DNA from 3 places in the Dermacoccus sp. NHGro5 genome. Region 1 is predicted to be linked to each of the others. Evidence: riboswitches for the same ligand, from Rfam matches in the RefSeq annotation. Region 1 holds a riboswitch; each other region holds the start of a gene.
The links. A riboswitch is a leader RNA that binds a small molecule or an ion and turns the genes downstream of it on or off. The one in region 1 is predicted to bind S-adenosylmethionine.
Positions count from the first base shown of each region.

Region 2: another riboswitch for S-adenosylmethionine. It lies ahead of J4Z35_RS11360 (aminotransferase class V-fold PLP-dependent enzyme); the one in region 1 lies ahead of J4Z35_RS10920 (MetQ/NlpA family ABC transporter substrate-binding protein).
Region 3: another riboswitch for S-adenosylmethionine. It lies ahead of J4Z35_RS11560 (homoserine O-acetyltransferase); the one in region 1 lies ahead of J4Z35_RS10920 (MetQ/NlpA family ABC transporter substrate-binding protein).

Region 1 is NZ_JAGEKQ010000025.1:6,091-15,798, reverse strand. Features, by position in the region: gene J4Z35_RS10950 (cystathionine gamma-synthase) at 1-617, opposite strand, end outside; gene J4Z35_RS10945 (glycine--tRNA ligase) at 759-3,824, opposite strand; gene J4Z35_RS10940 (hypothetical protein) at 3,880-4,674, opposite strand; gene J4Z35_RS10935 (GNAT family N-acetyltransferase) at 4,671-5,732, opposite strand; gene msrA (peptide-methionine (S)-S-oxide reductase MsrA) at 5,886-6,533, shown strand; gene J4Z35_RS10925 (neutral/alkaline non-lysosomal ceramidase C-terminal domain-containing protein) at 6,601-6,984, opposite strand; SAM riboswitch class IV at 7,197-7,308, shown strand; gene J4Z35_RS10920 (MetQ/NlpA family ABC transporter substrate-binding protein) at 7,487-8,494, shown strand; gene J4Z35_RS10915 (methionine ABC transporter ATP-binding protein) at 8,491-9,564, shown strand; gene J4Z35_RS10910 (ABC transporter permease subunit) at 9,561-9,708, shown strand, end outside.
Region 2 is NZ_JAGEKQ010000026.1:65,746-75,453, reverse strand. Features, by position in the region: gene J4Z35_RS11385 (nicotinamide-nucleotide amidohydrolase family protein) at 119-619, opposite strand; gene pgsA (CDP-diacylglycerol--glycerol-3-phosphate 3-phosphatidyltransferase) at 616-1,257, opposite strand; partial or broken gene rimO (30S ribosomal protein S12 methylthiotransferase RimO) at 1,310-2,790, opposite strand; gene J4Z35_RS11370 (MauE/DoxX family redox-associated membrane protein) at 2,859-4,616, shown strand; gene J4Z35_RS11365 (DNA translocase FtsK) at 4,883-7,843, opposite strand; SAM riboswitch class IV at 8,422-8,536, shown strand; gene J4Z35_RS11360 (aminotransferase class V-fold PLP-dependent enzyme) at 8,580-9,708, shown strand, end outside.
Region 3 is NZ_JAGEKQ010000026.1:121,021-130,728, reverse strand. Features, by position in the region: gene J4Z35_RS11570 (RNA polymerase sigma factor) at 1-808, opposite strand, end outside; gene J4Z35_RS11565 (universal stress protein) at 1,112-1,474, opposite strand; gene J4Z35_RS11560 (homoserine O-acetyltransferase) at 1,544-2,716, opposite strand; SAM riboswitch class IV at 2,751-2,859, opposite strand; gene J4Z35_RS11555 (hypothetical protein) at 2,949-3,887, opposite strand; gene J4Z35_RS11550 (EcsC family protein) at 4,159-4,845, opposite strand; gene J4Z35_RS11545 (PAC2 family protein) at 4,973-5,902, opposite strand; gene J4Z35_RS11540 (HIT family protein) at 5,976-6,419, opposite strand; gene hrpA (ATP-dependent RNA helicase HrpA) at 6,440-9,708, opposite strand, start outside.

The DNA of each region.
Region 1 (9,708 bases):
ACGATGTCGGCGCCGAGCGCGATCGGCTGCTGCAGGTAGCTCGAGGCGAACGTGTTGTCGACGACGAGCAGTGCGCCCGCCTCGTGCGCGACGGCCGCGAGCGCCGTGATGTCGGCGATGCCGAGCTTGGGGTTGGTCGGAGTCTCCACCCAGATCAGCTTGGTCTTGTCGGTGACGGCGGCGCGCACGGCGTCGACGTCGGCGATGGGTGCCGTCGAGTACTCGACGCCCCAGCTCTTCGTCACCTTGTCGACGAGGCGGTAGGTGCCGCCGTAGGCGTCGGTGGGGATGACCATGTGCTCACCCGGGCGCAGGATCGAGCGGATGACGGTGTCCGAGCCCGCGAGACCGGAGGCGAACGCGAAACCCTTGGCGCCGCCCTCGAGAGCGGCGATGCACTCCTCGAGCGCCGTGCGCGTCGGATTGGCCGAGCGGCTGTACTCGTAGCCCTCACGCAGACCGCCGACGCCGTCCTGCTTGTAGGTCGAGGTCTGGTAGATGGCCGGAACGACCGCGCCCGTGCGCGGGTCGGGCTCCTGCCCCGCGTGGATCGCGCGGGTCGTGAAACCGAGGGTCGAGAGGTCGGAGAGGTCTGCGTTCTCGTTGTCGTGCGTCATGCCGACAAGCCTAGTGCTGCGCACCGGCAACCCCGAAAGTCGTGTGAATCCGGCACCGAGGCCGCACTGCACACGGCGAATGGGGACACGACGATGGCCCCACCTCGTCGACACGGGGTGAGGCCATCGGGTTCGCTCGGGTCAGACGTCGAGCGCCCGGTCGAGTTCCTTGTAGTCGATGCCGGCCGGCGCCTTGGCGATGACGCTCTGCAGCAGGCCGAGGCGAGCGGCCTTGAGCGCCTCGTCGTCAGCCATGACGAGGACGTCGTCGAAGAACCTGTTGAGCGGCTCGGTGAGACCCGAGGCGTCCGCGAACCACTGCGTCAGCGAGTCACCCGAGTGGTCGGGCAGTGCCTCGACGAGCGGAGCCAGCGTCTTCTCGGCCTCGTCGGTGAGCACGGACACATCGAAGCCCGGCTGGGTGCCCGCAGGCACGATGCGCGTGATGCGCTGCGTCACCTGCACGAGGGCGCGGAACGCCTCGTCATCGCGCAGAGCCTCGACGTCGGCGAGCACCGCGGCCGCGCGACCGGGCGTTCCGGCGCTCGGGCTGAGGGCCGTGACGAGCGCCGCCGAGACGCCTTCGTCGCGCAGCTGCTGGCCGAAGCGGCCCTCGACGAACTCGAGAGCCGATGCGAGCGCCTCGCCCGAGACCTCGACGCCCTGCTCACGCAGTCGCGCGGCGGCAGCGTCGAGACCGTCGCTCACGCTGATGGCGGCCACGGCCGGCACACCGCGCAGGATCGACACGACGCCGAGCGCCGCGCGGCGCAGCGCGAACGGGTCGGACGAGCCGGTCGGCTTCGCGCCGATGGCGAACATCGCGGTGAGCAGATCGAACCGGTCGGCCAGCGCGAGCAGCGCGCCCGGCGTCGAGGAGGGCAGCGAGTCGCCCGCCGAGCGCGGCTTCTCCATCTCGAACAGGGCATCGGCCACAGCCGGGGCCTCCCCCGCCTTCAGGGCGTATTCGCGCGCCATCGTTCCGGCGAGGCTCGACAGTTCGACGACCATCGCCGTCGACAGGTCGAACTTCGCGAGCGCACCGGCGCGCGACAACGTTGCCTGCTCATCGCCCGTAAGTTCAACGGACGCAGCGAGTTTCGTCGACACGTCCTTGATGCGGTCCGCACGCTGCGCGAACGAACCGAGACGGTTCTCGAACGTCAGCTTGTCGATCTGCGCGCGGAAGTCGTCGAGCGGAACCTTGAGGTCGGCCTCCCAGAAGAACGCCGCGTCCTCATAGCGGGCCCGCAGCACGGACTCGTTGCCGGCGCGCACGACGTCGTCGTCGATCGAGCCGTTGGCCATCGTGACGAAGTACGGCATGAGCGTGCCGGAGGCGTCGCGCACCGGCAGATAGCGCTGGTGCTTGCGCATGACGGTGGTAAGGATCTGCTCGGGCAGCTCGAGGTAGCGCTCCTCGAAGGTGCCGAGCACACCGTGCGGCTCCTCGACGAGGTTCGTGATCTCGTCGACGAGGCTCGCCTCGCCGTCGATGTCGATCGTGCCGCCGACGCTCTCCGCGAGCGCCAGGGCACCGTCGACGACCTGCCGGCGTCGCGCGGTCGGGTCAAGCACCAAACCGGCCGTTTCGAGCGTCGGGACGAGCTCGTCGGCAGCGGCGACGTCGACGTGCGGCTGCGCTGCGGTGCGCGCGACGTACGTCGTGCGGCCCGTGGTGAGTGAGCCCACCGTCGCGGGGACGACGTGCTTGCCCCACAGCGCGACGACCCAGCGGATCGGGCGGCTGAACGTCAGCTGCGGGTCGTTCCACTTCATGTTCTTGTCGCTGCGTAGGCCGGAGACGACGTCGGCGACGATCTCCCCGAGCACCTCGAGCACACCGCGCCCCGTCTGCGTCTGCTTGACGGCGACGTGCTCGGCACCGTCGAACTCGGCGGTGACGACGTCGTCGACGGAGACGCCCTTGCCGCGCGCGAAGCCCTCGAGGGCCTTCGTCGGCGCACCGTCCTTGTAGGCGGCCGCGACCTTCGGGCCCTTGGCGAGGGTCTCGGAGTCCGGCTCGTGCGCGCTGACCCCGGGCACGGTGACGACGATGCGGCGCGGCGTGCCGACGACGGCGACGTCGCCGTGCTCGAGGCGGGTGCCGGCGAGCGCCGACGTGACGGCGTCACGCACGGCGGGAATCGTCGCGTCGAGCACGTGCGGCGGCATCTCCTCGACGCCGATCTCGAACGTGAACGTCTGCGGCGCGTCGCCGAGTTCGGCTGCGGTGGGCGCCGGTTCGGGCTCCTCGACGGGCTGGGTGACGTTGGGCGCCGACGCGGCCGCCTCCGCCAGCTCACGCACGCGTGACGTCGCCGCGTCGCCCTTGAGCAGCGGGTGACCGAGTTCGGCGCGACGCTCGGTCCACAGTGCACCGGTCTCGCGAGCGAGGCGGCGCATGAGGGAGAACGAGCGCGCACGCTCCGTCGTGGAGACGGCGCCGCGGCTGTCGAGGATGTTGAACGCGTGCGAGCTCTTGAGCACGTACGTCCACGCCGGCACCGGCAGGCGTGCGTCGATGAGGCGCTGAGCCTCGTCGGTGTACTCCTTGAAGAACGCGCGGGCCGCGTCGACGTCGGCGTCGTCGAGGTAGTAGCGCGACATCTCGTACTCGTTCTGCGCGAACACCTCGCCGTAGCTGATGCCCTCGGCGTACGCCATGTCCTTGAAGTGCGTGACGCCCTGCAGCGCCATGAGGATGCGCTCCATGCCGTACGTCAGCTCGACGGCGACAGGCTCGAGGTTCTGCCCGACGACCTGCTGGAAGTATGTGAACTGCGTGACCTCCATGCCGTCGAGCCAGACCTCCCAACCCAGGCCCCACGCGCCGATGGCGGGCTGCTGCCAGTTGTCCTCGACGAAGCGCACGTCGTGCGCGTCGAGGTCGATGCCGAGCGCCTCGAGCGAGCCGAGGTAGAGCTCCTGCGGGTTGCCCGGGTCGGGCTTGAGGATGACCTGGAACTGCGTGTGCGTCTGCAGCCGGTTCGGGTTCTCGCCGTAGCGGCTGTCGTCGGGGCGCACGGAGGGCTCGACGTACGCGACGTGCCACGGCTCGGGCCCGAGCACGCGCATGACGGTGTTGGGGTTCATCGTCCCCGCACCGACCTCGGTGTTGTAGGGCTGCACGACCATGCATCCGCGGTCGGTCCAGTACTTCTGCAGCGTCAACAGGGCATCTTGCATCGTCAGCACGTCGGTCACGCGCCCCAGGTTACCGAGTGCGCACGCGCCCCGCCCATTCGTCCCGATCACGGCGTCACGGCAGACGATGACGGCGCACGCGCCGCCCGGGAACGCGGGCGCTCGTCATGAGTTCCCGCGTCGTCAGCACCTTGGCCGGCGACATCCATCCGCACGACGGCTTGTGGAGCGCGTAGCCACCACCCAGGCTGACGGCCGCGTGGTCGATCAGGCCGTCGGGGTTGCGCCAGACATGGACGACACCAAGGCCGTCGTCGGTGTCATGACGCGGCAGCAACCGCGTCCGCTCTCGCAGCCACGCCTCGATCGGCTCGCGCTGCATCCACTCCTCACGTGCGCCGTCCACGCCGGCCGCGGCGAGAACGGCACCGAAGCAGTTGGGCCCGCTGGCGCGCGGGAACGTCCCCGCGATCTCACGGGCGCCTGGCAGCACGGCGTCGATGTTGGCCCAGGCCCGCTGGGTGATCTCGCGATGACGACTCGCGCGCAGCCCCTCGACGACGTATGCCACGACGCGCTCGAGGTCGCGCGCGATGGCCGACGCGTCGTCACCGCTACGCCAGAGGTGACGCGTGGGTTGCGCTCGCCTCAGAGACGCAGGCAAGGCGCGTGCCGCCGCGCGATCGAGCCAGCAGATGGCTTGGTCGTCCACGCCGTACAGCAGGAACGTGTCCTTGAGCTCGAACGTCACCCGCTCGGGCTCGTCGCGCAGGCCGAGGTCGTGCGCGACGCTGCGGGGCACGACGAACGGCTGATCGACCGGCATCGTCCAAGCGCGCCACTGGAGCAGCTGCTCGTGCGTCACCTCGATGCCGAGCACCTCGCGTACGGGCGCACCGGACGGGCTCATGCAAGCCTCTTCTGCCATTCGATCATCGTGCCCTCGCGTTCGTAGCCGAGCTCGGAGTTGATCCGCAGCATGTGGGTGTTCGTCTCGTCGTTCCAGGTGCGCTGCACCTCGACGCCCGGCGCGACCTGCGCCAGCAGCAGCGACACCGCAGCCTTGACCCGGTAGCCGAGCCGGCGCCCACGGTGCGCGGCGTCGACGAGGGTGTCGTCCTGGTAGGCGATCCAAGGCGTCTCCGCGGGAACGCTGACGTGCGTGAACGCGGCCATCTGCCCGCTCGGTCGGTGCCACGCCACGGCCTCGACGACGCGTCGGCCCTGAGCGCGTGCGGTGTCGAACAGCTCGTGCACCCGCGCGGCATCCCACGTCTCCGGTTCGATCGCAACGTCACCGAGCGGGGTGTCGGTCGACATCATCGCTCCGAAACGGGCCCGCTCCTCGAGCCACTGCGACGGGAGGTCGTCGACGGCCGTCTCGACGACATACTCGTCGTCGAACGCGAGGGCGGCACGCATCTGTGCGGCGACGGCGTCGCTCACCGGCAGACGCTGAGCGTTGCGCACGCACGTCTGGGCCTGAGCGAACCCTCGGGCAGCGAGGAAGGCGCCTGCGGCGTCAGGCTGGCCGACGGGCGTCTGCGTCTCGACGAGGACCGTCGTACGTCCCTCGTCCTGCATGATCTCCTCCGCGGCTGAGAGCAACGCCGAGCCGACACCCCGTCGTCGCGCGGGAGCCAGCACGTCGAGGTGGAGAAACGCGAGGCGGGTGTTGTCGCGGCGCGGCAGGACGAGCTCGGCGGCACCGACGACGCCAGCTGCTGTGTCCACGCCATCATCCTGGATGTCGGCTGCTCCCCCAACGGCGTCGTCGTCGCACGAGGCTTCCCCCTCGACGGCGACGAACGCATGACGCGTCTCGGATTCCTTGCCCCACATGGCGCGCAGCTCGTCGGCGGGGTAGGCGGTCGTGTGCTTGCCCCACTGCTCGTGGCCCACCGTCATGAACACCTGCGCCCAGGCGTCGAACAGCGGGGCGGACGGGCCGATCTGACGAATGCGCATGGCGACATTGCACTCAGCACCAGCTGCGTACGCAACCGGTTTTTCGGCGCGTCCGCCTGGATCGTGCGACAACCCGTTCATGCCGGCGGAGGCTCGGGCCGGAATGCCTCGACCGCCGGCGGTGTTGTCTCGGAACCCGAGGAAAGGCACCTCATGTTCACTCGAAAGCACACCCGAACGCCCGAGGCGAGCGACCTGCACGACGTCCTCGACGTGCCGATGTTCTCCGAACTGCCCGACGGCTCGGCGACCCTGTACGTCGCGATGGGCTGCTTCTGGGGCGCCGAACGCATCTTCTGGAAGATTCCGGGCGTCGTCACCACGGCCGTCGGGTACATGGGCGGCCACGCCACCGAGCCGACATACGAAGATGTCTGTGGCGGCGGCACGGGCCACACCGAGACGGTCATGGTGGCCTACGACCCGTCGCGCGTGTCCGAACGCGAGCTGCTCAAGGCGTTCTGGGAGAACCACGACCCGACGACCGCGAACCGGCAGGGCAACGACGTCGGCACGCAGTACCGCTCGGCGATCTACTGGACGACGCCGCAGCAGGAGCGCGCTGCCCGCGAGACGTCCGCGCTCTTCCAGGAGGCACTCGACGACGCGGGTCGCGGCGCCATCACGACCGAGATGCGCCCGGCGGACGAGGCGGGCCCCTTCTGGCCGGCGGAGCTGTACCACCAGCAGTACCTGTCCAAGCACCCTGGCGGCTACTGCAACCACGGCTTCAAGGGCGTCACGTGCCCCGTCGGCGTCGCCGACCTGCCCGCGCAGACGGACGTCCTCCCGCCACGCTGACGACGACATGCACGGCGGCCGCTGAGCCGGTGGCCGATCAACCGGCCACCGCGGCGCACCGGCCGTCTCAGCGCACCTGGAAGGCCCGGCTCGTTCCGGTGTAGGCACTGACCTTGCCGTTCCAGCCGTTCTTCCAGTTGCCCTGCTGCACGAGGCGATACGTGCCTGCGGGCGTGCCGCGACGTATGCGCCACTCCACGGTGCATCGCGAGTACGAGACGCCCTCGCGCGACCAGACGTACGAGGTGTCCCAGTCGTGGTCGTCGAGGACGTCGACCCACGACGAGCCGACCTGACGCTGCACCTTGACGAACGTGCCCATCGTGCGTAAGTCATTCTTCGGGTGGCCGCCGCGGAAGACCGCCCGCACGCTCGAACCAGCCGAGCACGTGGCGTCCGGCTGGGTCAGGACGTCACCGAAGTGCTGCCCGGGTGGGACGTCGTCGAACACGACGCCGGGGCCCTCGGCGCGTGGCCGACGTCACACTCATCACCCACCTAGACGATCGTCCAAGCTGTGTGAAGAAATCACTCACCCGAGCCTCGACGGCGAAAGACGCCGCATCAGCCACGCCGCGTGTCGCACGTCACAATCTTCGCCCACGTCTCATCTCCAGTGCCACGACTTGACGCTTTGTCGCGCGCGGCTCTAATCTCGCTGCTGGTCAAGAGATCCGATGCAAAGCCCTGGCTGGTCGGACGGCAACCCTCACACGCGTGGCGGGGTGCTCCAGGTGATGACCCGGCCGCGTCGACCACGCGGCAAGCACGCTCGGCACCCAACGTGACGGCATCCTCGTGAGCCTTCCGTTGCGCTGCCCAGGCCCCGAAAGGCATGCCCCGCACGACACCGCGCACCGCGCCCCACCCCGGCGCCCCCGCCTTCGCGCTGACTCCGCGCATCCGCGCCAGCTCCGCGCATTCGCATCCTTGCCGCCTCACCAGGAGAGATCATGACCGACAAGCACACCCCCGCCGACGAGACCTCGACGCCCGCCTCGTCCACGCATGACGCCACGAGCGCCGAGAACGGCGCGACCGCCCTGCCCCCGAAACCGAAGAACAACACCGGCAAGTACGTCGCGATCGGCGCCGGCGTCCTCGTCGTCGCGCTGGCCGCCGGCATCGGGGCCAAGGTGCTCGGCGGGAGCAGTGACGACAAGCTGACCCACCTCAAGGTGGGCACGACGGAGGCGTCGGACCCGTACTGGAACCAGCTCGTCAAGGTGGGCAAGGACAAGTACGGCCTCGACATCGAACCGGTCAACTTCTCTGATTACACCCAGGCCAACCCCGCGCTCTCCGAGGGCCAGGTCGACCTCAACCAGTTCCAGCACCTGCAATTCCTCGCCGACTACAACACCAAGGCGAAGCAGAACCTCACGCCCATCGGGGCGACGTACATCGTCCCGCTGGCGCTGTACTCGAAGAAGCACACGAGCGTCGGCCAGTTCCCCCAGGGCGGCAAGATCGCCATCCCCAACGATCCGACGAACCAGGCGCGCGCCTTGCTGCTGCTGCAGAGCGCCGGACTGCTGAAGCTCAAGGGTGGTGGCACCTCGCTGTCGACCCCGGCCGACATCGACGCTGGCGCCTCGAAGGTCACCGTCACAGCGGTCAACGCCGAGCAGACCGCGGCCGCGCTGCCGTCCGTCGACGGCGCGATCGTCAACAACAACTTCGCCGCGGACGCGAAGCTCGACCCGAGCAAGGCCCTGTTCAAGGACGACCCGCATGCGGCCTCGTCGAAGCCGTACATCAACGTCGTCGTCGCGCGCGCCGCGGACAAGGACAACGCCGACTACGCCAAGTTCGTCAAGGCCTACCACGACCCGAGCGTCGAGAAGCTCATCGAGGAGCGCACGAAGGGCACGAGCGTCCTCGTGAACAACTCCGCCTCCGAGCTGCAGGGCATCCTCGCGAACCTCGAGGCCCAGATCAAGGCGAAGGGATCGAAGTGACGGGCCCCTCCCCCACACTGACGAAGGCCGCCGCGCCGGCGAGTGCCACCCCGCCCGCCGTCGCCTTCCACGACGTCGGCAAGACGTTCACCCGCGGCAAGAGCCGGGTGACGGCTCTCGACGGCATCACGACGCAGGTGGAGCGCGGACGCATCGTCGCCGTCATCGGTTTCTCCGGCGCAGGTAAGAGCACCCTCGTACGTCTCATCAACGGCCTGGAGACGCCGACGCGCGGCCACGTCGAGATCGACGGCGTCGACCTCGCGTCGCTGTCCGCGAAGCAGGTGCGCGAGCTGCGCGGTCGCATCGGCATGGTGTTCCAGCAGTTCAACCTCATCCGCTCGCGCACGGTGTACGCCAACGTCGCCTACCCCCTCGAGGTCGCCGACTGGGACAAGGCGCGCCAGGAGGCGCGCATCACCGAGCTGCTCAGCTTCGTCGGGCTCACCGAGAAGGCGTGGGCCTACCCCGACGAGCTCTCCGGCGGGCAGAAGCAGCGCGTCGGCATCGCCCGTGCGCTCGCGACGAACCCGGAGATCCTGCTCGCCGACGAGTCCACGTCCGCGCTCGACCCCGACACGACGAAGGACGTCCTCGCGCTGCTGCGCCGCGTCAACGACGAGCTCGGCGTGACGATCGTCGTCATCACCCACGAGATGGACGTCGTGCGCGAACTCGCCGACGACGTCGTCGTCCTCGAGGCCGGCCGCATCGTCGAGTCCGGGCGCACCGTCGACGTCCTCGGCGCGCCGAAGGCGGACGCGACGCGCCGCCTCGTCGACGCCACCCTGCGGAACGTGCCCGACGCACGCGAGAGCGCCCGGCTGCGCGCTGCCCACGACGGGCACCTCGCGACGCTGACGGTTCACGACCCGCGCGAGTTCGGCCGTGTCCTGGCCCGCATGTCCGCACACGGCGTCGAACCGGAGATCGTGCACGGCGGCCTCACACCGCTCAAGGACGACACCCTGACGACGTTGACGCTCGCCCTGCGCGGCGACGACGACGCCGTCACCACCGTGCTCGACGAACTGCGTCTCGCCGCCGACGTCGAGGAGGTCGCCGCATGATGCCCGCAACCGATTGGGAGGCGCTGCGCCCCACGATCGTCACCGCGGTGGGCGAGACGCTGCTCATGGTCGGCGCGACGATCATCATGGGCGGCCTGCTCGGCCTCGCCCTCGGCGTGCTGCTCAACACCACACGACGCGGCG
Region 2 (9,708 bases), on a different contig from region 1:
CCAGTTGTGGTTGCTCTCACTGTAGCGGCGACGGGTGACAACCCTCCGAGGGCCGCCGTGGACGAGCCGCCGACGACGGTTTCGTCGGCGGCGTGTTCCATACGGATCGTGTGAGCCCTCACGCCTGGTCGAGGCTCATCCGCCATGCTGCTTCGCTCGCAGCCCGACGGATCGCCGCGCGATCACCGCTGAAGGTGAACTCTTGAACGTGACAACGCACACCGTCGGGCTTGGATTCCCGGTCCGCGACCGCGATCGCCACGTAGCAGCGTCCGACAGGTTGACCGTCCTGTTCGCTCGGCCCGGCGACGCCCGTCGTCGCGGCGGCCACGTCGGCTTCGAAGAGACGTAGCGCACCGCGCGCCATCTGCGTGGCGACCTCGGCATCGACGGCTCCGCGTTCGGCGAGCAGAGCTTCGTCCACCCCGAGGACGGCGGCTTTCGCCTCCGTCGCATAGGTGACGGCCGCGCCGCGCAGCACACGGCTGGCGCCGGGGACGTCGGCGATCCCCGCGCTGACGAGCCCCGCCGTCAGCGATTCTGCGCAGGCGAACCTCAGCCCGCGACGGGTGAAATCCTCGACGAGCCGCTGAGCCGTCTCGGACGCTCCCACGCTCATGCGGCCCCTTCCTCCCCGCGCCCCCCATGACGGCGGTTGAGCCGCGCCGCCTGGACGAAGTAGTCGACGCCGGTGACGACGGTGACGACGATCGCGCCCGCGAGAATCGCCCACGCCAGCGCGTGCCCGACCCACGGCAGCGGCAGCACGAACAGCCCGGCTGCGAGTGCCTGCAGCGCCGTCTTGATCTTGCCGCCGCGGCTGGCCGGCATGACGCCGTGGCTGCGGCGGATGACGACGAATCGCAGTGCGGTGACGGCGATCTCGCGCGCGAGGATGAGCACGGTCGCCCACCACGGCACGACGTCGATGAGTGACAGGCCGACGAACGCCATGCCGGTGAGGGCCTTGTCGGCGATCGGGTCCATCAGCTTGCCGAAGTCGGTGACGAGACCGCGCTTGCGGGCGATGTCGCCGTCGATGCGGTCGGTGATCGCCGCGACGGCGAACAGCACGAACGCGATGATGCGGAACGTGTCGTCGTGCCCGCCGCGAGCGACGAGGAACCAGCCGAAGAACGGCACGAGCGCGATGCGACCCATCGTCAGGGCGTTCGCAATGTTCCAGTCGCTGACGGTCTCGCGGCCCGCAGGCGCGTCGACGGGGGCCGCAGGCTCGGAGGCTGGGTCGTCCGTCACGCCACCCTCGGTCGCGTCGGGCGTGTGGCCCTGAGTCGCACGATGCGCCACGTCAGCGCAGCTCCCCGACGAGGTCGATGCCTTCGGTGGCGACGACCTCGACCTCGACGATGTCGCCGACGCGCAGTTCGCGCCCGTCGGGGGCCTCGACGTAGGTCATGCCGTCGACGTCCGGGCCCTGCTGCCCGGCGCGGCCGACATGGCGAACGGCGGCCTCGGGGTCGTCCTCGTCGTCCGACTCGGTGGCCTCGATGAGCACCTCGAGACGCTCCCCGACGCGCTCCTCGGCTCGCTGGAGGTTGAGTTCCTCGGTGAGCGTACGGAAGTGCTCGAGGCGGGCTTCGATCTCGTCCGTGGGTAGCTTGTCCGCGTAGCTCTCGGCCTCGGTGCCGTCCTCGTCGGAGTAGCCGAAGACACCGACGACGTCGAGGCGCGCCGCGACGAGGAACTGCTCGAGTTCGTCGAGGTCCTTCTCACTCTCGCCGGGGAAGCCGACGATCACGTTCGAGCGGATGCCGGCGTTCGGCGTGCGGCGGCGCACGTCGTCGAGGAGCGTGAGGAACGACTCGCGGTCACCGAAGCGGCGCATCGTGCGCAGGAGCGGCCCGGAGGCGTGCTGGAAGGAGATGTCGTAGTACGGCGCGACGCCGGGCGTGTTCGCCATGACGTCGAGCAGGTCGGGTCGGATCTCCGCAGGCTGCAGGTACGACACACGCACACGCTCGATGCCGTCGATGGCGGTGAGTTCGGGAAGCATGGTGTCGAGCATGCGCAGGTCGCCGAGGTCCTTGCCGTACGACGTCGAGTTCTCCGAGACGAGGAAGACCTCCTTGACGTCGTGCTCCGCGAGCCAACGCGCTTCGGCGAGAACGTCGGAGGGACGGCGGGACAGGAACGCGCCGCGGAAGGCCGGGATGGCGCAGAACGCGCACCGTCGGTCGCAACCGCTCGCGATCTTGAGCGGCGCCCACGGACGGCCGTCGAGGCGGGCACGGATGACGCGCGGCGTCGCGACGGGCGAGGCCACCTCGACGTCCGACGGCTCGCTGACCGGCGCACCATGGCCGGGCAGTGCGAGACCGTCGGCGCCCTCCTGCCGCTTCGCGGGCGAGATCGGCAGTAGCTTGCGGCGGTCGCCTGGCATGTGCGCCTCGGGCTTGTGGCCGTTGAGCACCGACGTCAGGTGCGTCGACATGTCGGTGTAGGAGTCGAAACCGAGCACCGCGTCGGCCTCGGGCAGCTGATCGGCGAGCTGCTTGCCGTAGCGCTCGGCGAGGCAGCCGACGGCGACGACGGCCTGCGTCCGCCCCGATTCCTTGAGTTCGTTCGCCTCGAGCAGCGCGTCGATCGAGTCCTTCTTCGCCTGCTCGACGAACCCGCACGTGTTGACGACGGCGACGTCCGCCTCTGCGGCATCGTCGACGAGCGTCCAGCCCTCCGCGGACAGACGCCTGCGAGCTCTTCGGAGTCGACCTCGTTGCGCGCGCATCCGAGGGTGATGACGGCGACGCTGCGGGTGGGGGCGGAAGTCATGCTCGAAAGTCTAGTGGCGCCGCCCTCGCCCAAGGTTCGGCCCACGCCGAGCGACCTATCATTGGCGCGTGTATGACGCCCCTCTGATCGTCCCGGCCGTCCTCCTCGCGTTCGTGCTCCTCGTCTCCGGCGTCGCGAAGCTCGCGGATCTCGAGACCGCCGCCCAGGCCTTCACGAGCCTGCGCCTGCCGCGATTTCTCATGCGGTGGAAGGTGCCGACGCTGCTGCCGGTCGCCGAGATCGTGCTCGCGATCGCGCTCATCGTGACGTCGGGGTGGCTCGCGGCCGTGGTCAACGTAGCGGCCGTGCTGCTGTTCGTCGCCTACCTCGTCGTCATCGTGCGCGCGCTGGGCTTCGGCGAGCCCGTCACGTGCTCGTGCTTCGGCAAGCTCGGCCTCGGCTTCGTCGACCGACTCACTGCAGTACGCAACGTCGTCCTCGTCGCGCTCGCGGCGCTGTCGCTGTTCGACGCGGCGCGTGGTGACGGCGTCCTGGCGCGCCTGCGTGATTTCGACGGCGGCGAGTGGGCCTGGCTCACGGGCGTGTTGGGCGCGGTGCTGCTGACGTGGCTCATCGCTGGCCACCGCGGCGACGACTCGGTGGCTTCTGCGGTCTCGGGCCCGGTGGCCACCGCGGGCGGCGGCGACGAGGACGACTACCTGCGCGTCCCCGTCCCCTTCGCCGCCGTCACGACGCCGGGCGGGCAGAGCGTGACCCTGCGCGATCTCGCGGCGCGTGAAGCCGTTCTGCTGCTCTTGGTGTCACCGACGTGCGGCTCGTGCATCGACGTCATCGAGCACGCGCGCACCTGGCAGCGCACCATGCCGGCGCTGCGCACGAGCCTCGTGCTGCCGATGGCGCCGAGCGAGGTCGTGCCGGGCCTCGACGACGCCGACGACTTCGACCTGCTCTTCGACGAGACGTACGCCGTCGCGCGGCTGTTCGGCGTCGGCACTCCCTCGGCCGTGCTGCTCGGCGCCGACGGCAAGCTCGCCGGCGGGCCGGTGGGCGGCACGAAGGACGTCATCGCTCTCATGGGTGACATCGCCGACCAGCTCGATGCCGCGCCGAACGAGAACCCCGCCGACACCTCAACCGTGGGGGTTTCGGACGCCGCGCCATTGGACCCCGCAGTTGCCCCGGCCACCGGCGCCGCGGCCCCGAACCCTCCGAAGCCTCACGCGAGTGGCGCCCCGGCCGCCGACGCCGCCGCGTCGAGCGCCGTCGAGTCTCACGGGGTTGACGCCCTCACCGCTGAGACGCCCGTCGCCCCTGATGGCACTCGCGCCGGTGATGCCCCTGAATCTCCGGCCGCCTCCGTCAACCAAGCGCCTCAAGCCGCGGGCGTTCACAACGTCTCTGACCCCTCAGAGGCGAGCGACGATGATCTGCTCGACTACGTGCCGACGCCGACGCCGTTCATGATGTTCGAGGACGCGACGGGCGCGACGACGTCACTGCGACAGATTGGCGCGATGGGCCCAGCGATCTTTCTCTACGTCTCACCGTCGTGTGGGTCGTGTCTGCACGTCATGGACGCAGCGCCGGCGTGGCAGGAACAGCTCGGTGCCCTGCCGATCCACTACGTCGTCACGACGCACCTGCAGGCGGACGCCATCGTCGAGCGCGGCATCGACCCGGCCCGTGTCATGATCGACGAGCCGCTCGCCATCTCACAGATGATGCGGGTCGGCACGCCGACGCTGTTCGCCGTCGGCCCGACGCAGGAACTCATCGCCGGCCCCGTCTCGGGATTCGATGCCATCGAGGCGACGATGCAGGACATCCTCACCGAGGTCGCCGCTGCCCGCCCGGCTCACTCCTGACGCACCCGTCCTGTCCCCTCGCAGCCGTCCCCATCGGCGATTTACGTCCACGTTCGCGATTCCCGTCCTCTTCTGCGAACGGCGTCCACCTTCGCGATTCCTGTCCACAACGGCGATTCTTGGCCACCTTCATGGAAGTGACCAAGAATCGCGAATGTGGACGGGAATCGCACATGTGGATGTGATTCGCCGATGGGGACGGGAATCGCAGATGAGGACGCGCCCGAGCCGCCGGCGGGCGGGTCAGCGGCGGGCGGACGAGCGGGTCAGCGGGCGTTGCTCGTGAGGTTCCAGGCGTCCTCAGAACCGTCGTCATCGGACGAGTCGTGCCCGTCGTAGTACTGCTCGCCCGGCTCGGCGAGGTCGGCCTGCGACTGCGCGACGAGGTCGATCGGCCCCGCTCCCATCGAACCGCCCGCACCCATCGAGCCGGGTGCACCCGTGGAACCCCCGGAGCCGCCCGAACCCCTACCGCCGAGGGCGTCGTCCTCGTCAGCATCCGCGAAACCGTCGCCACCCGACGCATCGGGCACGTCCTCGCCCTTGAGCAACGCCAGCGTCTGCGGCAGGTCGTCGGGCTTGACGAGCACGTCACGTGCCTTCGAGCCCTCGGACGGGCCGACGATGGCGCGCGATTCGAGCAGGTCCATGAGGCGCCCGGCCTTCGCGAATCCGACGCGCAGCTTGCGCTGCAGCATCGAGGTCGATCCGAACTGTGTCGTGACGACGAGTTCGGCGGCCTGCAGCAGCACGTCGAGGTCGTCGCCGATGTCGTCGTCGATCTCCTTCTTCGGCGCGACCTGCGCGACGTCCTCGCGGTAGTTCGGCGCGAGCTGGCTCTTGACGTGCGCGACGACGGCGTGGATCTCGGATTCGTTGACCCATGCGCCCTGCACGCGCATCGGCTTGCTCGCACCCATCGGCAGGAAAAGCGCGTCACCCTGACCGAGCAGCTTCTCGGCACCGGGCTGGTCGAGCACGACGCGGCTGTCGGCGAGCGACGACGTCGCGAACGCCAGGCGCGACGGCACGTTGGCCTTGATGATGCCGGTGACGACGTCGACGGACGGGCGCTGCGTCGCGAGGATGAGGTGAATGCCCGCGGCACGCGCGAGCTGCGTGATGCGCTGGATCGACGCCTCGACGTCGCGCGGCGCGACGAGCATGAGGTCGGCGAGCTCGTCGACGACGACGAGCAGGTAGGGGTACGGCGCGAGCTTGCGCTTGCTGTCGGGCGGCAGCTGCACCTTGCCCGCGCGCACCGCCTTGTTGAACTCGTCGATGTGCTTGTAGCCGAACGCGGCCAGGTCGTCATAGCGTGCGTCCATCTCGCGCACGACCCACTCGAGTGCCTCGGCGGCCTTCTTCGGGTTCGTGATGATCGGCGTGATGAGGTGCGGGATGCCCTCGTACGCCGTCAGTTCGACGCGCTTGGGGTCGACGAGCACCATGCGCACCTCTTCGGGCGTGGCCCGCATGAGCAACGACGTGATCATCGAGTTGACGAAGCTCGACTTACCGGCGCCCGTCGCACCCGCGACGAGCATGTGCGGCATCTTCGCGAGGTTCGCGACGACGTAGCCGCCCTCGACGTCCTTGCCGACACCCATGACCATCGGGTGCGTGTTGTTGCGCGCCGCCTGGCTGCGCAGCACGTCGCCGAGGCTGACGAGTTCCTTGTCGGCGTTCGGGATCTCGATACCGATGGCCTTCTTGCCGGGGATCGGCGACAGGATGCGCACGTCGGCGCTCGCGACGGCGTACGAGATGTTCTTGCTCAACCCCGTCACACGGTCGACCTTGACGCCGGGGCCGAGTTCGACCTCGTAGCGCGTCACCGTCGGGCCGCGCGTGAACCCGCTGACGACGGCGTCGATACCGAACTGCTCGAGTACCTCGGTCAGCGCGTCGACGACGCGGTCGTTCGCGGCGGAACGCTCCTTGGGCGGGGTCCCCTGTTCGAGGACGTTCGAATCGGGCAGCGTGTACGTGACGTCGCCGCCCATTGCGAGCTGCTCGACACGAGGTGGAAGCTGTTCGGTGGGCTGAGCCTCCACCTGACGTTGAGGGACGGCTGCGGCCGGCGCAGCCTGCTCGACGCGCGTGGCACCGGCATCCTGACGGGCCGCCGCGGCCTTCGGCGACTCCCCCGGCCGCTGTGCCGACGCCGGGCGCGACGCCTGCGCCGCACGTGCGGAGGCCTGGTCGACAACGGCATCGTCGACGGAATCCATGGGTGCGGAGCGGCGCGCTGCCCCACCTGCCGCCTCCCCTGCCGGCGACGCTCCGGAGCGCGATGCCCGGGCTCGCGCGAGCGCAGCGGCGCTCGCGTCGCCGGCGCGCTCGTCGTCAGAGCCGCCGTCGGGCATCTCTCGCGTCTGATCGACGCCCGCCGGGGCGCCGTCGATCGTGTCGATGTCGTAGATCTGCTGCTCACCGCGACGGCGGTTGAGCGGGTTGCGTGATGTGCCACGGCCCTTGCCGCGCGGTCCCTTGCCGACGACCTCGGCGGCCTGCTCGTAGGGCTCATCGCCGCGCCGGGCGTCGTCACCCGCGCCGCGACGCGAGCCGCCCCGCGCGCGGTTGCCGATGTCGGCGCCGTGCAGGTCGTCGGCGACGGCGTCACGCTGAAGCAGCTCGCCCTCGTCGTCGCGTTCATCGAGGGGGTGGCCGAAGATCTGCGCCTCGACCTCGCGGATGCGCTGCGGGATGCGATTGACGGGCGTGCGCGTCAGCACGAGGAAACCGAAGAACGACACGAGCGCGAGGATGATGCCCGCGCCCCACACCGTGAGCGCGGCAGACAGCGGCCCTCCCGTGATGACGCCGAGGATGCCGCCTGCGCCGCGCACCGCGGTCGAAACCCCTGTCGACGGACGCCCGCCGACGAGGTGGGCGATCCCCGTCGAGCCGAGCGCGAGGATCGTCAGTCCGATCGTCATGCGGTTGGTCGGCTGGTGCCCCCGCGGGTGGCGGAACATGTGGATGGCCATGCCGATGAGGACGACGGGCAGAACGTAGGCGATGACGCCGAACGTGCCGGCCGCGACGGCGTGGACGACGTCCCCGAACATGCCGGGCAGCCCCCACCACTCCCGCGCAGCGACGACGATGCCGAGGGCGAGGAGGGCGAAACCGAGCCCGTCGCGACGGTGTTCGGGTTCGAGGTCAGAAGCGGCGGCGCCGACGCGGCGGACGGTGCCGCCGGCGACGTGCGAAACACCCATCCACGCGCCACGAGCAGCGCGACCGGACGCGGAGGGACGCGCTTCAGCAGCCCCTCGCGACGAGCCGGTCTTGCGCGCGGGTGCATTCTTCGTCGTGCCGCCCGAACGTGGTGCGCTCGACTTCGGCGGGGTCGTGCGGGCGCGCGTCGTCGAGGCCGCAGATGCGCCGGCCGGGCGCGAGCTCTTGGCGCGCGGCTGCGAAGAGGCCTTCTTCGCGACGAGGACGCTGTCGTTCGCTGGTCTGTTTCGGGTCGCCACCCCGCAAGGCTAGTGGGGGTTCCGGCCGTTTTCGCGGACCCACGCCGTGACACGGGTCCAATGGTGACGGCGGGTCGGCTCGACACCTTCGAATCCGCGTCCCGATGCGCTGGCGCGTTGACGCGCTCGCATCCGACAGCGCCCTGACCCTTGTCGGAGGCGCCGCCAGCTGCCCGGGGGACCACGGGCATCCCCACCGCGAGACGCCGACTCTTGCGCGCGGCGCTCGCCATCCGCGATCCCACAGGTGATCTCACGATGCGAACCTCTGGCCGCACGTCGGTGGACGCGGCGGAGGGCCGGGTGCGAGCGTTCACGTAGGTCATGAGTTCCAGCGCACAGCCCCGGCTTGCTGGACGGCAACCCTCCACCGCGGTGGGGTGCTCCGGGTGACGACCTGGCCGCCACCAGCACCGGTGTCGGCAAGCGCGGGCCGAGCCATCTGGCGACGGCGAGGCCCCTGATTCGAGGAGCCTCGATGCCCCGTTCTGCCATTCTCTCGATCCTTGACTCCGACGCGCGCCGCCACGCTGCGAGCCACACGACCCGCCCCGCTCACGCCGTAACCCCCGGGACTCCCGTCGCGGACCCCGAGCGTCACCACACCCAGCCCGCGCACCCCGGCGGGTCCCGTCGCGAGACGCCCACGGCTACCCATCATCGCGCGGACGCGCCGCAGCAGGCCAATGCCGCCCTGGCCACGATCGGCGCCGATCTCGGCGTCGCGACGCTCGACGGGCGCGTCGTCGAGCACGCGAACTTCGACCACGGCGCGACGGCTCCCGCGCTGCAGGCCGCCGCGCGGGCCGTCGACACGACCCTGCGCACGTACGGTTCGGTGCATCGCGGTGCGGGACGGGCGTCGCAGCTGACGACCCGGTGGTACGAGGAGGCTCGGCAGGAGGTCGCCGCGTTCGTCGGCGCGCGCGAGGACGACGTCACCGTCTTCACGCGCAACACCTCGGACGCGCTCAACCTGTTGGCTCACTGTCTGCCGCAACAGACGCAGGTCTTCGTGTTCCGCTCGATGCACCACGCGGCGCTGCTGCCGTGGGCGGACGAGCGGACGACGCGGCTGCCGATCCCTCACTCTCACGCCGAGGCTGAGGGCTACCTCGACGTCGCTCTGGCGGAATTCCGCGCCCACAACGATGCTCCCGTGTTGGTCCTCATCACCGGCGCCTGCAACGTGACGGGCGAGGTGTGGCCCATCGAGCGCCTCGCCGCCGTCGCCCGCCGGCATGAGGCGCGGACGGCTCTCGACGCCGCGCAGCTCGCCCCGCACCGCCGCGTCGACATCGACGCCTGGGGCATCGACTACGTCGCTCTGTCCGGCCACAAGGCCTACGCGCCGTACGGTTCAGGAGCCCTCGTCGGGCGCCGCGACTGGCTCGACACCGCCCCTCCGTACTTCCGCGCCGGCGGCGCGAGCCACCGCGTCAGCGAAGATGCGTCAGGCGCCGGCGACGTCGCCTGGGCGCCCGCGCCCGCACGCCACGAGGGCGGCACCCCGAACGCGGTCGGGGCCATCGCGCTCGCGGCCGCAGCCTCGACGCTGTCCGCGCAGCGCGGCGAAGCCGAGGCGCGCGAGGAGAAGATCCACGCCA
Region 3 (9,708 bases), on a different contig from region 1:
CGGCGTTGAGCAGGGCGACCTTGCCGATCTGCTTGAGGTAGTCCTTGACCGGGTCGGCCGTCGCACCTGCCGTCACGACCTGCTGGGCCGGCGCGTCATCCTCGTCACCCGGACGCAGGACGAAGCCGCCCTTCTCGTCTTCGGCCTCGCCGGCGGGCTTCTTCGCCTCGTCGACCTCCTCGGCGCCTGCCTCGACGTCCGTCACGACGACGTCGTCGATCTCGACGTCCTCGGCGACGACCTTGTCCGGCTCGCCAGCGGATGCTTTCTTGGCGGTGGTCTTCTTCGCGGTCGTCGACTTGGCCGCGGTGGCCTTCTTCGCCGTCGCCTTCTTGGCGGTGGTCTTCTTGGCGGCCGCCTTCTTCGCGGGGGCCTCACTCGCCTCGTCGGCGGTGACGTTCTCGTCGAGCTCGACGTCGGTCTCCGCCTCTACGGCCTTCTTCGCCGCCGTCTTCTTGACGGCAGCCTTCTTCGCGGTCGTCGTCTTGGCCGCGGTGGTCTTCTTCGCGGCAGCGGTCTTCGTCGCCGTCTTCTTGGCAGTCGACTTCTTCGCCGCGCTCTTGCGCCCGGTCGTCGTGGCGACGGCCTGGGCCGCGTGAACCTCGTCGAGCACAATCTCGATGCCCTCGGCCCCCAGCGCCTTCAGCACCGCCTTCTGCTTGGCCATGGAGATCTTCGCTTCTTCGAGGGCGGTCTTCAGCACCACGCTGTCGACCGTGCCGCTCGCGCGCCCCTGCTCGAACAGAGCAATGACCGCGGGATGGTCGATGTCCGCGGGAAGCGCGGGGGTCTGAGCCGTTTCGGACACTGAGGTCACCAACTACCTTCCGAGAGTGCACAACGCATCGGGCAGGCGCAATCGCGCGCCGAGCGCTTCGTACGAGGGAAGAGACGAACCACGGGGGCGGGATCCGACGAGAGCCGGTTGCCCGAGACTCACCTGAGCTCGCCTGGCACCGTGGTGCCTGATTCGATCCCCCGCGTCGCTTCTTTCACCATTATAGAACTCTGGGTCGAGAACCGCAGAATCACGGGGTTCAACGCCCCTGCGTGCGCGGGTGTTCCCGACCTGACGCAAGCGCGTCAGGCCGGGGTTGGGAGCAGCGCGAGATCAGTGCGCTGTGGGCTTGACCGCGAGGACGGGGCACGGCGCGTCGAGCAGCAGCCGCTGAGCGCTCGAACCGAGGATCAGCTTGCCGACGGGCGTGCGGCGACGCAGCCCGATGACGAGCAGCGCCGGGTCGAGTTCGGCCACCTCGTCGAGGATCACCTCGACCGCGTCCTGGCCCTCCTCCACCTGCACGACGCGGCCGCCGACCGCGTCCGCACTCTCCTGCGCGGCAGCGCGCGCGTCGTCGCTCGGGACGGTCGAGACGAGTACGAGCGGGCGCCCCAGCACACTCGACTGACGCACGGCCTCGGCCACCGCGGCCTCACCCTCCGGGCCCGGAGCGAAACTGACGACGACGGACATGCGCAACCCCTGTTCTGCGACTGTGGCGATCGGCTCACACGCTACCCGAGGTGCCGCGAGCGCCCGCCGTCACGCCACGGGACGGACGCGGCCCGCCTCGGCCGTGAGCGGCCGAGCGATGACCTCGCGCACGAGCGCCGCGATCTGGTCGGCCTCGATGAGGAAACCGTCGTGACCGTGCGGCGAGTGGATGAGACGCAGCCGTCCGCGCCCGTGAGCCCGGACGATGTCGGCGGAGGCACTGACCGGGAACAGCCGATCGGAGTCGACCGCGGCGACGACGAGCTCACCCCCGAACACCCGAAGCGCAGGCTCGATGCCGCCGCGGCCGCGGCCGACGTCGTGCGTCGCCATCGCCTGCGTGAGCCGCACATAACTCATGGCGTCGAACCGCGCGACGAGTTTCGCGGCGTGGTGCTCGAGATAGCTCTCGACGGCGAACAGGCCGCCGTCGAGCGTGCGGTCCGCTCCCTGCGACTCGCGCCCGAACCGCTCCTGCAACTCGTGCGCGCTGCGGTAGGAGGTGTGCGCGATCTGGCGGGCGAGCCCGAGCCCCGACGTCGGGAAGACGCCCTGCTCGAGGTAGCCGCCACCCCGGAAATCCGGGTCAGCTTCGATTGCCCGCACCTGCGTGTGCCCCCACGCGATCTGGTCGGCGCCCGCCGCCGCGCAGCTCGCGACGACGAGGGCGCGCTGCACCCGATGCGGGAAGGTCGCCACCCACTCCGCGGCGCGCATCCCGCCGAAGGAGCCGCCGATGACAGTGTGGAAGCGCGCGATGCCGAGAGCGTCGGCGACCCGCGCCTCGGCGCGCGCCTGATCCCTGACGCTGACGTGTGGGAAGCGCCCGCCCCACACCCGGCCGTCTGGTGCGAGCGACATGGGGCCCGTGCTGCCGCGACAGCCACCGAGCACGTTGATCGCCACGACGAACAGCTCGTCGGTGTCGAGGGGCGCGCCGGGGCCGATGAGACCAGGCCACCACCCCGCCGTCGGCTGCCCGGGGCCGACCGGCCCGACGACGTGCGAGTCTCCGGTCAGGGCGTGCTCGACGAGGACGGCGTTGCTCGCGTCGTCGTTCAGCTCGCCCCAGCACTCGTACGTCATGACGACGTCGGGCAGGGCGGCGTCGTTCTCCAGCGTCAGGGTGCCGATGTGGACGGCACGTGCGTGCGGGTTGAACCCGTCGTCGGTGAGGGGCGCCGCGGAGTCGGCCACGGCGAGGCGACGGTGCGAAACCATGACGTCCTCGATTCCGAGGTGGGTCGCAACCCACCTCTCGCGCTTGCCGCCCACGGGCGGCCCTGTCGTCACCCGGGGCACCCCGCCGCGAGGGAGGGTTGCCGCTCAGCAAGCCGGGGCTTGTGTCGCTGAAACTCTTGACCTGCGACACAGTAGGCGGCCCTGCCCGCGGCTTCCATCGCCCGCGCGGCGACGTCCACGATGTGGCGCGCTCCCACAACCGGCACGCTCGTCAGGCGACGGAACTCTGCCGAGCCTTCGTGTGGAGCGCACCGACGGCCTGCTCGTACGACAACCCCGTGCCTGTGATGTCGCGCAGCAGTTGCCCCAATGACGTCCGTCCGATGCGCAGCGACGCCGCGGCGCACGCACCGGCTCCTCGCAGGTCGCCTTCGCGCCAGGTCGCGGCGGCCTCGAGGGCCTTCCACGCGGCGCGGCCGTGGCGCGGCACGAGCGGCAGCCAAGTTCGCAGGCACGCGCTCGTCATCAGCGGGCCAGGCTCGCCGAGCGGCGTGCCCGGGCTCAGCAGACGGAACAGTTCGGGTGCGACGCACAGGAGGATCTCATCGCGCGTCGGGCCGTCGACGACAGCGTCGGCGAGCACCTGCAGGTCGGCGCTGCGGGAGCGTCGCCGGGTGCCCGACGCGGTGTCGGGGACGTCGCACAACCGTGCCCAGGCGGCTCGGACGTCGACGACGCTGGGAACGGGGCGCGCGGTGGCGGCCATGGCCTCGCCGCCGCGGCGGACGTCGCGAAGCTGCTCGCGGGTCTGCTCTGACAGGGACGGGATCTCGTGGATCGCGCCGTCACAGCAGCCGAGCTCGCATTCGATGGCCCACCAGTGCTCGTCGCTGGCACCGAGGACGTGGTGCAGCGGCACGCGGCGCTCGATGCGTTTCGCGAGGGCCGCGATGTCGACGCGGCCCGGCTCGCAGCGATAGGCGATGGCGATGGCGGCCTGCGCACCCATCGTCGCGCGCCGCTCAGCGACGACGTCGAGCATGTGCGCCGTCTCCCCGTCGCACGCATCGTCCGCCCAGCCGAGCACCCCCGCGAGCGCACCGTCACGTTCGAACAGGACGATGACGGCGCCCGCCCCCTCGGAGCCGACGAGATCGGGAAGGGCTGCCACCAGGGCGCTGAGGCCCTTGAGTCGTGTTGTTGTCTTCATGCCCCCAGCGAAACCCATGACGCCACCCGCGCGCTGACCACGAGCCACAAACCTGTGGACGAGGCATCCTGCGGGCCGCGAAACGGGCCGTAGCCGTCACACCTGTGGGTGAGTGGGCCGTTCGAGCAAGGCCAGGCGGGGGTTCGCGGCCCTCAGATCGTCGCCCGGAAGCCCGTTGATGCGCACGGACGACACATCGCCGAACCGGCCCGGACACGCCGAACGCCACCCGCCGAAGACGAGTGGCGTTCGGGGTGGAATCAGGGCGACGTCAGGCTGACGGCGGGATCTGCGCGACGAAGTCGCGACGCGCCGACTGGGCGATCTTGCGGATGAGGACGACATCGAGGCCGCCACCGATGAAGCCGCCCGCCACGGGGATGAGGCGCGGAATGCGCGTGAGGAAGCGACGCCCCACCTGCGAGCCGAGACGGAACGCAACGGACTTGTTCACGACGGCGAGCGCCGCCGGCGGCAGCTTGCGCGTGGCGACGTTCGTCGCGACGCCACCCGTCATCGGGCCGAGGCCCTTGAGGACCTGCGTCGCGTCCGCACCGATGAGGTCGAGCAGGATCGCCGAGCGCACGGCTGGGTCGTCGACGTCGTGACCGTTGATGGCGGCGATTGCCGCGACCATGCGCGTCGCGACGGTGTAGAAACCGATGACGTTCGCGGGCAGTGCCACGGGGAGCGTGACGAAACCGCCGAGGTTGGTGAGGAAGCCGTTCGCGCCCGCGAGCTTCGTGTGTGATGCGACGACGTCGTCCATCGCCGCTTCCTTGGAGCCCGCCTTCTTCATCGCCTCGTCGGCGACGGCGCGGGCCGACTTGAACGTCGCCACGCCCCCGATGCCCACCGAGATGAGGTGCTGCGCCAGGGTGTTGGCCGTCGAGTCGAGCATGCCCGACGGTTTCTCGGGGGCTGCAGGAGCCTTCTTGTCTTGACCGAATCCGAACATGAGGTGATCCTCCCAAGTTGGCGGGGGCCCGGCAAGCCACCGCAGGGGTGGCCGCAGCCAGGCGAGCGTTGCGAAGCCCGCGTGGCCGTCGGCTCAGACCGACGGCCGGCGAGAAGCGCTCGCGGGCTCACAACGAGCCCTTGGTGCCCGGATCCTCTCCCTCGGCGCGCAGGAACTGCTCCAGCTCGGCGCCGATCTCGTCTGCGCTCGGCAGGTCGTTCATCTCGGCGGCGAGGAGCGAGCGTCGACGACGACCCTCGGTGAAGGCGTCGTACTGCCGCTCGAGGCCCTCGACGACCTCGGTGACCTCGTCGTTCTCGCTGATCTGCTTGGCGATGTCGACGCGATGCAGCCCGGCGATCGCGGCGAGCTCCTGAGCGGGGATCGCCAGCCCCGTCAGCCCGCAGACGGCCTCGAGCGCGGCGAGCGCGGCGTCCGCGAACTCGACCTGCGTGAGGTAGTGCGGCACGTGGATCGCGAAACCTGCGGTGTCCATGCCCGCCTCGGCGAGCCGGATGTGCATGAGCCCTTCGGCACTCGAGGGAACCTGGACGTTGCCGAAGAGCGGCTCGTTCTCCGTCAGCAGACGCTGATCGGAGGCGAAACGCGTGAAACCGACCGGGCGCGTGTGCGGCACGGCCATCGGGATTCCGTGCGCGCTCACCATGAGCGAGACGCCGAGGTTCGCCGCGAGGATGCGGACGGCCTCGCTGACGCGCTCCCACTGGTAGTCGGGCTCGGGGCCGGCGAGCAGCAGGAACGGCGTGCCTTCGGCGTCGACGAGGCGGTACAGCACGAGAGCCGGGTCGTCGTACTCGCTGTAGCGGTCGCGATCGAACGTCATCATCGGGCGGCGACCGCGGTAGTCGAGCAACTGGTCAACGTCGAACGACGCGACGACCGTGTGCTCGAGCGTGCCCAGCATGTGCGCCGTCATCAACTTCTGCGTGTTGCCCGCGTCGATGAAACCGCCCAGCGAGACCACGAGGGTCGAGGCGCTCTGCTCGGCGAGCGGGGTGTCGGTCTCGATGCGGAACAGTTGCGTGGGATCAAGCACGTCGTACTCCTTCGTCAGGTGCTCACCGTTCAACGCCCCGCGCGCGGGGATGATTCCCCCACGCCGCGGCCACTCAGGTCTGCGGCGACGCGGCGTCCGGAACGGTCTCGGCATGACCGTCGGTGCGCAACTGCGCCCGCAGCGCCTCGGCATTCTCGGCGAGGATCTGCTGGTCCTGGCCGCGCGTGACGGCGTGCGGGTCGAACTCGGCCGGGCTCTGCGTCGGCCACACGTGCAGGTGCAGGTGCGGCACCTCGTACCCCTCGACGAGCAGGCCGACGCGCTGCGCCTGCCACGCGCGCTGCTGCGCCTGACCGATGATCTGCGCGACACCCGTGAGATGCGCGAAGATGCTCGGCGGCGCCTGCGTCCATTCGACGATCTCCCCGCGCGGCACGACGACCGTGTGCCCGTCGGTGATGGGGTCGATGACGAGGAACGCCACGCACACCTCGTCCTGCCAGACGAAGTGCGCCGGGATGTCGCCGTCGATGATCTTGCTGAAGATGCTCGCCATGGCCTCCAACCTACGCCCGATCAGCGGGCCTCCGCAGCGTCCATCGCCTTGTAGATCCGCTTCTCGGACACCGGGTGAGCGGTGCCCAGACGCTGCGCGAACTGGCTGACGGCAAGCTCCTCGATCATCCAGCGGATGTCGAGCACGTCGGCGTCCCCACGGCGCTCGGGGCGCAGCCCGGCGACCATGTCGTCGTACTCACGTCGGACGGTCGCGACGAGGTCGGCGCGGTCGGCGTCACGCACGAGATCGGTGACGCCCTTGTCGAGCCGCTCGAGCATTCCCCGCACGTAGCGATCGAGGTGACCGAGGCGCGCCAACCCGGTCTCGGCGACGAAACCGGGATGGATGAGCGCGACGAGGTGAGCGGCGACGTCGTCGTGCAACGCCTTCGCCGCGGGCGCCGTCAATCGTGACAGCCCGAGCTGCACCTCGGCGGCGTGCTCGAGCACGGGCGCGAGCTTCTCGGCCGCCTCGAGCACGAGCGGTGCCACCTGCTGACGGATCGCCGTGAGGGCCGCGTCGAACTGCTCTGCGTCGCGCACTTCGCGCCCGGGCATGCCTTCGATGACGGAGTCGACGGCGGCCGCGAGGACGTCGTCCATGAGGGCGTCCATCGAACCGTGCGGGTTGTTGCCGAGCGCGAGCTTCTGCCGGTTGCTCATGAGGCCGAGGATTCGCTTCCACGGCACCTGCGTGTTGAGCAGCAGCAGACGGCGGGTGCCGAGCCGAGTGGCCTGGCGCGCCTCGGACTCGGTGCCGAGCACCTCGACAGCGACGTCACGGCCGTGGTCGACGACAGCCGGGAAGCCCGTCATCCGCTGGCGGCCGGCCGACTTCGTGAACTGGCGGGGCAGCTCACCGAACGTCCACTGCGTCAGCCCCTGCTGCTCGAGGTCTCCGGCCGCCTTCGCGATCGACTGACGCAGACGCCCGGCGAGTTCGTCCTGCAGCGCCGCGAGATCCTTGCTCTCACGGATCTTGCGGCCCCGCTCATCCTCGACCCTGAACGTGACCTTCAGGTGGTCGGGCAGCTTCCCCGGGTCCCAACTCCCCGCGGGCACACGTACCGAGGTGAGACGAAACAGCGCCTCGCCCAGCTCGTCGGCGAACGGGACCTCACCCGGGCGACCCTGGGCATCCATGAGCGCCAGCGCCCGCCGCGCATGGTCGGGAGCCGGGACGAAGCTTTGTCGGATGTTCTTCGGCAGCGACTTCACGAGGGCCGTCGCGAGTTCCTCACGCATACCGGGCACGAGCCAGTCGAACCCGTGATCCTCGACCTGGTTGAGCACCAGCAGCGGCACGTGCACGGTGATGCCGTCGGCGTCTGCACCCGGCTCGAACTGATACGTCAACTTGAGCCTGAGACTGCCTTGCCGCCACGACTTCGGGTAGGCCGACTCGTCGACGGCGTCCGCGTCGTCGGCGACGAGCAAATCCTCGGTGAAGGTGAGCAGGCTCGGGTTCGTGCGACGCTCGTTCTTCCACCACCGGTCGAAGTGCGCCCCGGAGACGATGTCCGCCGGGATGCGCTCGTCGTAGAAGTCGAACAGGACGTCGTCGTCGACGACGAGGTCACGCCGTCGGGCGCGCGCCTCGAGGTCGGCGAAGCGCGCGCGCAGCGCCGCGTTGTCCTTGAGGAACTGGTGCTGCGCATCCCAGTCACCCTCGACGAGAGCGTGACGGATGAACAGGTCGCGAGAGACCTCCGGGTCGATCGCGCCGTAGGCGGCCTTGCGGCCCGCGACGATCGGGATGCCGTACAGCATGACCCGCTCGGACGCGTAGGCCCCCGCGCGCGAGCGCTCCCAGTGCGGTTCGGCATACGAGCGCTTGACGAGGTGGGCGCCCGCCCGTTCGATCCAGGCGGGGTCGACGACCGCGTTGGTGCGCGCCCACATGCGGGTCGTCTCGACCAGCTCGCCCGCCATGACCCAGTCGGGTTGGCGTCGGAACAGCGTCGAGCCGGGCTGGATCGCGAAACGCGCCTGGCGGGCGCCGAGGTACTCGCGCTTCTCACGATCCCGCAGCCCGACGTGGCTGAGCAGACCCGTGAGCAGCGCCTGGTGGACGGCATCCTCGCTCGCGGCGTTGTCGCTCATGAACAGCTTGGCCTGCTTGCACGCCGCCTTGAGCTGACCGTGCAGATCCTGCCATTCGCGCAGCCGCAGGTAGTGGAGGTACTCGCGCTTGCACAGGCGCCGGAAGGCACTGCTGGACAGTTCGCGCTGCTGCTCGCGCACGTAGTTCCACAGGTTGAGGTAGCTGAGGAAGTCGCTCTTCTCGTGCTTGAACCGGGCGTGCTGCTGATCCGCCTGGGCCTGCGCGTCCGCGGGGCGCTCACGCGGATCCTGGATGGACATCGCCGCGACGATGACGAGTACCTCCCGCAGCGAGCCGTTCTCGGCGGCGGCGACGAGCATGCGTCCGAGCCGCGGGTCGACGGGCAGGCGCGCGAGGGTGCGGCCGGTCGGAGTCAGCTTCTTGCGCGGCCCCTGAGCGGTGGTGTCGAGGGCGTGCAATTCCTCGAGCAGCGCCAGGCCGTCCTTGATCTGGCGGGCGTCGGGCGCGTCGACGAACGGGAAGCGCGCGATGTCGCCGAGGCCCAGGGACGTCATCTGCAGGATGACGCTCGCGAGGTTCGTCCGCAGGATCTCGGGGTCGGTGAACTCCGGGCGGGACGCGAAATCCTCCTCCGAGTACAACCGGATGCAGATGCCGTCGGCGACACGGCCACACCGGCCGGCGCGCTGACGGGCGGAGGCCTGCGAGATCGGCTCGATCGGCAGACGCTGCACCTTCGTGCGCTGGCTGTAGCGCGAGATGCGCGCGGTGCCGGTGTCGATGACGTAGCGGATGCCCGGCACCGTCAGCGACGTCTCGGCGACGTTCGTCGCCAGGACGATGCGTCGCCCGTGGTGCGGGGCGAAGACGCGATGCTGCTCGGCGGCGGACAGGCGCGCATAGAGCGGCACGATCTCGACGTCGTGACGCGCGCGCCCCCAGTCAGCGCCCTTGAGCGCGTCCGCGGCGTCGCGGATCTCGCGCTCACCGGAGCAGAAGACGAGGATGTCCTGCGCCGAACCGTCACCGCTGCCTGAGCGCCACAGCTCCTGTGCGGCCTCGACGATGCCCGTCACCTGATCGACGTCCTCGAGCTTGGGGTCCTCCCCCGGCTTGCTCTGCGCGAGCTCGCGCACGAGGGGGCGATACCGCGTCTCGACGGGGTAGGTGCGCCCCGAGACCTCGATGATCGGCGCGGGCCCGTCCGGGCCGGCGAAGTGCT